2 regions of the Psychrobacillus mangrovi genome follow, and region 2 is predicted to be linked to the other one. Evidence: riboswitches for the same ligand, from Rfam matches in the RefSeq annotation. Region 2 holds a riboswitch; the other holds the start of a gene.
The links. Region 2 has a riboswitch for cobalamin ahead of WAX74_RS09635 (ribonucleoside-diphosphate reductase subunit alpha). Riboswitches for the same ligand answer to the same signal wherever they lie in the genome.
Positions count from the first base shown of each region.

Region 1: it holds a riboswitch for cobalamin, as region 2 does, so the genes downstream of both, WAX74_RS04650 (ABC transporter substrate-binding protein) here and WAX74_RS09635 (ribonucleoside-diphosphate reductase subunit alpha) in region 2, are expected to answer to the same signal.

Region 1 covers NZ_JBAWSY010000002.1:327,944-332,125, forward strand. The annotation lists gene WAX74_RS04645 (FecCD family ABC transporter permease) at 1-923, opposite strand, end outside; gene WAX74_RS04650 (ABC transporter substrate-binding protein) at 928-1,896, opposite strand; cobalamin riboswitch at 2,026-2,165, opposite strand; gene yyaC (spore protease YyaC) at 2,798-3,385, shown strand; gene WAX74_RS04660 (CitMHS family transporter) at 3,739-4,182, opposite strand, start outside.
Region 2 covers NZ_JBAWSY010000005.1:171,697-175,878, reverse strand. The annotation lists gene WAX74_RS09650 (metallophosphoesterase) at 1-432, shown strand, start outside; gene WAX74_RS09645 (DedA family protein) at 432-1,034, shown strand; gene WAX74_RS09640 (undecaprenyl-diphosphate phosphatase) at 1,044-1,871, shown strand; cobalamin riboswitch at 1,998-2,176, shown strand; gene WAX74_RS09635 (ribonucleoside-diphosphate reductase subunit alpha) at 2,374-4,182, shown strand, end outside.

The DNA.
Region 1 (4,182 bases), on a different contig from region 2:
AAAGCTGTAATCACTCCAATAGGTAGTTCAGTTGGTGAAATAATGGTACGCGAAACTAAATCACAGATGATTAATAAGGTAGCCCCATTGATAAAGCTAAGTGGCAATACATGTCGGTGATCAGATCCAAATAAAAGTCTCGTCATATGAGGAACGACAAGCCCTACAAAACCGATTGTTCCAGATACTGCAACTGCAGTTCCCGTCAACATGGACCCGCCAATCAAGATCATCATCTTTCTTCTTTTTACATTTACTCCAAGATGTTTTGCTCGTTCTTCACCAAATAAAAGTGCATTTAATTCTCTTTTGTTTAAAGCTAATAAAACCGAACCAATGACGATAAAAGGTAATGACATCTGTACAAAGCTCCAGCCTCGCATCGATACACTACCAAGCAGCCAACCGATGATTTGTCTTAGCTCTTCTCCTGTTAACGCAATCATTAATGAAATAACTGAGCCTAAAAAAGAACTAAAAATGATTCCTGTTAATATAATCGTCTCCATTTTCATCGCACGGTCGACTAGTTTGGCAAATGTAATAACAAGAAGCATCGTAACTAATGCACCGATCATACTGAATATAGGTAATGTATAGATTCCTAGAAAGGGTACCGAAATACCGAAAAAGAGCGTAGCCACAGCGCCTACAGAGGCACCGGACGACACTCCTAACGTATAAGGATCGGCAAGCGGGTTTTTTAACAAACCTTGAAACGCGGCTCCAGCAATTGCTAGTGATGCACCAACTAACCCTGCAAGCACAACCCGTGGCAAGCGAATTTTCCAAACAATATTGGTCGCGATTTCATCTGCTCCCCTATCCCATAATGTGCTGATCGGTACCTTTACGGATCCGACCGATACACCTAGCCATATTGCCACTATAAGCGCAATAATAGACAAGGTGTAGCCGATCATGGCTTTACTCACTAAATGCCTCAGGATAAATTGCTTTCGCTACTTCTTCTAATCCTTCTGCAAGGCGTGGACCTGTACGACTTGTTAAGTTTTCATCCACTTGTACTACTGCGTCATTTTTCACAGCAGTAATGGAATCAAAACCATCACGAGCCTTTACGCTATCTACAATTTCTTCTACATAGCTATACATAACGATAATTACATCTGGGTTACGATTTACAATTTCCTCTGGCTCAATTTTAAACCAGCCTTCTTGATCAGCAGCAATATTCTCTGCATTTACCATATCTAAAATTTCCTGCATAAATGTCCCTTTACCAGGTGTATAAATTTCAGGAACATCGGAAGTCTCAACAAATACAGTCTTCTTCGTTTCTACATTTGCTACCTTTTCTTTTACATCTTCTACTTTCGCTTTCATATCTTCTACAATTTTTTGTGCTTCTGGTAATTTTCCAGTTACACGACCAATTTGTTCAATGGTTGTATATGTTTCATTAAAATCAGCCGCATTTTTTACGACAAACACTTTTACGCCAGCGTCACGGATTTGTTGTAAACCAGCTTCACCGACTCCTAACATAGACTCATGTGCAAATACGATTTCTGGATTCATGGAAACAATTTTTTCTACATTGAATTCCATACCACCAATTTTCTCTTTTTCAAGCGCTTCCTCAGGATAATTATCAAAATCGTTTACTCCAATAATCTCTTCATTAAGTCCAAGCGCGAATAAAATCTCTGTATTACTTGGCAACATCGAAACGATTGTTTTCGGTGCCTCTTCCAAAGTTATTTCATTGCCAACCGCATCGGTCATCGTAATTGGAAATTCTGTTTCTTCTATTGTTGCTTCCTCTTGTGTAGTTTCATTTTCTTCTACAGGTTTTGCTTCTTCTTGAGAACATCCAACTAACAATAATACTGCTAGAGCGGATGTCATCCATAATTGCCATAACTTCTTCATTCTCAATTCCTCCATTTTTGTGCAAATAAAAATCTCTCGTCCAATGAACGAGAGATAGAATAGGTATAAATCTGCTAGGGTCAAGCATGCCAAAGCGGACTCACACATAACCTATCCTCGTAGGTAGTAAAGTGTAAACGCATAAAGGCAGGTTTTCTGACTTGTGATCATGTTCAATCACTTACAGTGGCGGGACCGCGCTGGACTTGCACCAGCTTCCCTTTTAACTTACTAGCAAACTAGCAAGCACCTTCATGTTAAAAATATTCATGATGCATCGATTTCATTATACCTCAAAACTATTTATTGTCGACAGAAGTTTTCATAGTATTCGACCGATTCTAGTCGTATTCGACCGATACTAATGGTATTCAACCGATTTTTGACTTTATTCGACCGATACTAGTCGTATTCAACCGATTTCCGACTTTATTCGACCGATTCATTCAAACGCAAGCGTACTTTATAAAGCAAAACCTTGCTTCTATTGTTTTCGAATTGCTTTGGACAAACTTTGGCTTCAAAGTTACCGTAGGATTATTTTGAAGGGTTGGCCGTGTCTATCTTCACGACCACCCCTTCTCTTTTTTAAGTAATCATGTTGCTTCAGTCTGTTCGTCGCTCCCCTTCAACTTTTGGAAACTGGTTAATAGCTTTTGGGTAATTAGTGAATAGATGCTATTTTAACAGATTGTAAGCTCCCGAAGATGCAATTTCGGACGCTATCCATCACTCTATTAAGGGAATACTTACTATTTCTATCTTATGAACTCCAATCTCATATCCTTTCTTTTTAGAATAGTAATGCAAATTTTAAAAGAGAGTTATTATTCAAAACTTTCAGTAAAAATGTTTTCGTGATACTATAATAAAAAAACTATTATTTTTGGGGGGCAACGGGTTGTTTCCTTTTAAGAAAAGAAGTAGAGTGCATATACAAACTAAGAAGTTGTATTACAGTTATTCATTAAATTCTTCGACAGAAGAAGATATGAATGAGATGTCTTATCTGCTCAGAACATTATGTGAGACTGGCACCAGTGATATTATCTTTTTATGTATTGGGTCAGATCGATCGACTGGGGATTCTTTCGGTCCCTTTGTTGGAACGATGCTAAAAGAAAAAAACTTTCCACATCATGTATTTGGAACAATCGAAGAGCCCGTTCACGCACTAAATTTAAAAGCGGTATTAAAAGAAATTAATACCCAGTTCAATGAACCAATTATTTTTAGTGTGGATGCCTGTTTAGGAGATAATCACCAAATCGGATCAATTATATTAAAAGATGGTCCCCTCATTCCTGGAAATGCTATAAATAATCCGCTGCCCGAAGTGGGAAACTATCAATTAAAAGCGATTGTAAACTATTTAGATCCGAGCTTTCCTACAAACTCTTTAAATAATACGAGATTAAGCACTGTTATGAGCCTTGCAAAAATTACATCTGCAATTTTATTGAAGTCAGTCAAAATAAGAACAATATAAAAATAACGATGAATCCTTTTTGATTCATCGTCTCAGACTGTAGACAAACTCAATTTTTGGTGCATAGAGTTGTATATTAAATTCGGCAAGGACCACCACTTCGCTTTCCGTGGGCTTGGCTTCAGCCTCCTCGGTACTCGCGTACCTGCGGGGTCTTCTGCTCAAGCTGTTCCCACAGGAGTCTTCGTGGTGGTCCTTGCCTTATAAACAATTCCTTATAGATATTTACTTCTTTATTAAATGGATTAATCAACCTCTATAGGAATATTTATTATTATTCATAATCGTTTATAGAAATACTTTCGTCGTCAAGCTGAGACGATCAATCCTTTTTGATCCATCGTCATTTTTTTTTATCCAATTGTAATAACACCTAGAATGATTGCACCAATTGTCATAGCGATAACTGTACCAAAAGCCCATTTCAATGCAAATCGTTGTAAATCACCGAACTCAGTACCAACTAAGCCGATTAATAAATGAGCCGCTGCAACTAAAGGACTTAATACATGGACAGGTTGACCAATCAATGACGCACGACCAATTTCTACTGCACTTACTCCATAAGCTTCCGCAGCTTGCGCAATAATAGGGAGCACCCCAAAATAGAATGCATTATTTGACATGAAGAAAGTAAAAGGTGCACTTATAAATGCCACGATTACCGCTAAATAAGGTCCTAAAGCGTCAGGAATAATAGCGACTAATGTTTGTGCCATCGCATCGATCATTTCTGTGCCACTCATAATACCAGTGAAAATACCTGCAGCAATAACAATAGATACTACAGCTAACGC
Region 2 (4,182 bases):
CCACTATTAGTAGAAGAAATGGAAGCCTCTAATGTACAAATGTTATTAGACGAAACTATTTTGTTGGCAGAATCGTTCTATTTAACTGGTAGGGAAGATTTGACGAATAGAGAAAGAAAGCAACTTTCTGAATTACGTCCCGAAAAAGATAATCTTCCTTGGTTTGTTATGGATCATACGCCTTCAAATTTATTAATACCTGAAACGGAAGGGGTAGATTTTCATGTTTCAGGTCATACGCATAGAGGACAAATGTGGCCAAACCATCTAATTACGAGGAAAATATTTGAGTTAGATTATGGGTATAAACAAAAGGGAAAACTGCATGCGATTGTATCTTCCGGTTTCGGATTTTGGGGTCCGCCTATCCGCTTAGGTAGCCAATCGGAATTATGGGCAGTAAACATTAAGCTAGAGGACGTGAACAAATAATGGAAGCATGGATTTCGGACTGGATGAGTCAGTACGGTTATTTTGGTGTATTTTTCTTGATATTAATTGAAAATATCTTCCCGCCAATCCCATCTGAAGTAATCTTAACGCTCGGAGGGTTTATGACGACTACAACAACGATGACGAAAATTGGTATTATTATTGCATCTACTTCAGGGTCCGTTGTTGGAGCAGCAATATTATATTGGATTGGCTCACTTTTAGACGTAGAACGTTTAGAGAAGATTGTACAGAAGTACGGAAAAATCTTAAGGCTGTCTATTAAAGACATTCATAAAGCAGATGCTTGGTTTGATAAATACGGCGTGTGGGCAGTCTTTTTCGGTAGGCTCGTGCCACTAGTAAGAAGTTTAATATCTATTCCAGCAGGGATGTCTAAAATGAAGTTTGGCTTATTCCTCTTGTTTACGACATTAGGAACTTTGATATGGAATACAGTGTTAGTATCAGTGGGTGCAGCAGTCGGCGAAAATTGGAATGAAATCGTAGGGTATATGGATATCTACTCGAACATAGTGTATATTATCTTAGCAATAGTTGGTATCGCATTTCTTGTTTGGTATTTTAAAAAACGTAATTAAGGAGATCTTATGGAATTTCTAGAATTATTAAAAGCAATCATATTAGGTTTCGTTGAGGGTATGACAGAGTTTGCTCCTGTTTCTTCTACAGGACATATGATTATTGTCGATGATATGTGGCTAAAAACAGAAGAGTTTTTAGGTAAGTATTCTGCCAATACATTTAAAATCGTAGTTCAACTTGGTTCCATTTTAGCTGTAGTGGTAGTCATGTGGAAACGGTTATTTAGTTTAGTAGGTCTATATAAAATTGAAAGCGAAAATTCAAGCAAACAGTTTAATTTACTACATGTAATTGTTGGTATAATTCCAGCAGGAGTATTAGGAGTTTTATTAGAAGATTTTATTGATAAAAATTTATTTGGCGTAGAAACAGTTATATACAGTCTAGTTGCTGGTTCTATATTGATGATTATTGCAGATAAATTTGGTCCGCAAAAACCGTCTATCACTAGTTTGGATCAAATTACGTATGCGAAAGCATTTAAAGTGGGATTAGTACAATGTCTGTCTTTATGGCCAGGATTCTCTCGCTCCGGTGCTACTATTTCCGGTGGGGTATTATTTGGGATGAGCCATAAAACAGCGGCAGATTTCACTTTCATCATGGCTGTTCCAATTATGGCAGGAGCAAGTCTAGTTTCTGTGGTAAAAAACTGGGAAGAGATTAATATGGGGGATATGGGCTTTTATGCAGCAGGTTTTATCAGTGCATTTGTATTTGCGCTTATTTCCATCAAATTTTTCTTAAAGCTTATTTCTCGCATCAAGTTAATGCCATTTGCAATTTATCGTTTAGTGCTAGCAGCTATTCTAGCGGTTATAGTATTTATGTAATAAACGGGCAGACATTTTAAATTGTCTGCCTTTTTTTATGGCTTAGGAAAGACACGTACTTTATTCCTATGTACAAGTTTAAACACAATATGATAGGGTATATAAGTGAACAGAACACAACATATAGTATGTGAACGATGATTAGGTACCTTTATGGTTTAAAAGGGAATTCGGTAAAAAGCCGAAGCTGTCCCCGCAACTGTAAGTGTGGACGACTGTTGAATTAGCCACTGCGAGAAATCGTGGGAAGGCCAACAGGAGGGTGAAGCATGAGCCAGTAGACCTGCCTTTTCATTGGTGAAGCAACACTTTCTTCGGGGGTTGAGAGGTGGGAGCGAAGACTCTATCTCAATCATTTTTTAGATGTCTTGTTGTTTCCTACTTTTTTAATGATGAGCGATGACTCAGCCGAAGAGGCTGGGACATCGCTTTTTTGTATTTAGGAAGACTAAAACCATCACTCCTGGAGAACATCCAAAATCAAAACAAGGAGGAATAATTAATGACATCAATTACATTTACGGAAAAACAAGAGGTACTACACCAATTAATAAAAGAGTTTGGAGAAGAGAATATAGCTCCGCTCATCAAATCACATGAAAGATGGATGAAAAAGAATCCAGAGGGTACCACATCTGCTTGGTCCAAGTCGATGTCTTTAGAAGCATTAAGCTTTTTAGATGAACAAGATACGTATTGGACATTTGTGGCAGCGCGCATCCATTTAGCACATGTGTATGAGCATGTAGCGAGTCAAAGAAAAACAACACCTGACAATGTTTACAGTAAGTTTGCAAGTAATGTACAAATCCAAGCTATTAATGGAATTTACGACAAACGTTTGATGGAAGCATATTCCTTAGAGGAGTTACAACAATTAGCAGAAGTCATTGTGCCAGAGCGCGATTTTTTATTTACATATATTGGTGTTAAAACTTTACTTGATCGTTATGTCGCAAAGGACTTTAATAAGTCAATTGTCGAACTTCCACAGGAACGCTGGCTTATTATTGCAATGTCGCTAATGAAAGAGGAAAAAGAAAATCGAATTAGCAAAATAAAAGAAGCGTATTGGGCGATGAGTAATCTCTATATGACCGTTGCAACACCGACACTTTCAAATGCTGGAAAGCCACATGGCCAGTTGTCTAGCTGTTTTATAGATACTGTAGATGATAGTCTTCAAGGAATATACGACAGTAACACGGACGTGGCAACACTTTCAAAATATGGTGGCGGAATTGGAGTATATATGGGGAAAGTGCGTAGTCGAGGTTCTTCCATTAGAGGCTTTGTCGGCGCGTCTAGCGGTGTTCTTCCGTGGATTAAGCAATTAAACAATACTGCCGTAAGTGTGGATCAGCTTGGTCAGCGTCAAGGTGCCATTGCCGTATACCTGGATGTTTGGCATAAAGATATTTTTACATTTTTAGATTTACGCTTGAACAATGGAGATGAGCGTCTTCGTGCACACGATATCTTTACAGGTGTATGCTTACCGGATTTATTTATGGAGAAAGTGGACGCACGAGAAGAGTGGCATTTATTTGATCCACATGAGGTTCGACAATTAAAAGGTTATTCACTAGAGGACTTTTACGATGAGAAACGTGGGAAAGGTTCGTTCCGAGAAAAATACGAGGAATGTGTGAATGATTTCCGACTATCACGTGAAACTGTTCCAGCAATAGACTTGATGAAACGAATTATGCGTTCCCAGCTAGAAACAGGCGTGCCATTTATGTTTTACCGAGACGAGGTAAATCGTAGCAATCCAAACAAGCATGAAGGAATGGTCTATAGCAGTAATCTATGTACAGAAATTTTTCAAAATCAAAGTGCTACCTCTTTTGAATCCATTCAATTAGAAGACGATGTGATTGTGACAAAACGTAAAGCGGGGGACTTTGTAGTATGTAATTTATCTTCTATAAATTTAGGACGAGCGGTTCCAGAAAATGTGCTGGAGCGATTGATAAAAATCCAAGTGCGTATGCTCGATAATGTCATTGATTTAAATATGATCCCTGTACCTCAAGCGCAACGTACAAATGCTCGTTATCGAGGAATAGGCCTTGGCACATTTGGTTGGCATCATTTACTTGCTCTAAATAGTATCAGATGGGAGTCAGATGAAGCGGTAGAATTTGCTGATAAGCTTTATGAAAAGGTTGCTTTCTTAACGATTCAAGCTTCTGCTGAATTGGCGAAAGAGAAAGGGGCTTATCCTTTATTCGAAGGGTCAGACTGGCAAACTGGAGCTTATTTTGAAAAACGTCAATACGAGGGAGAAGAATGGAATGAACTGCGT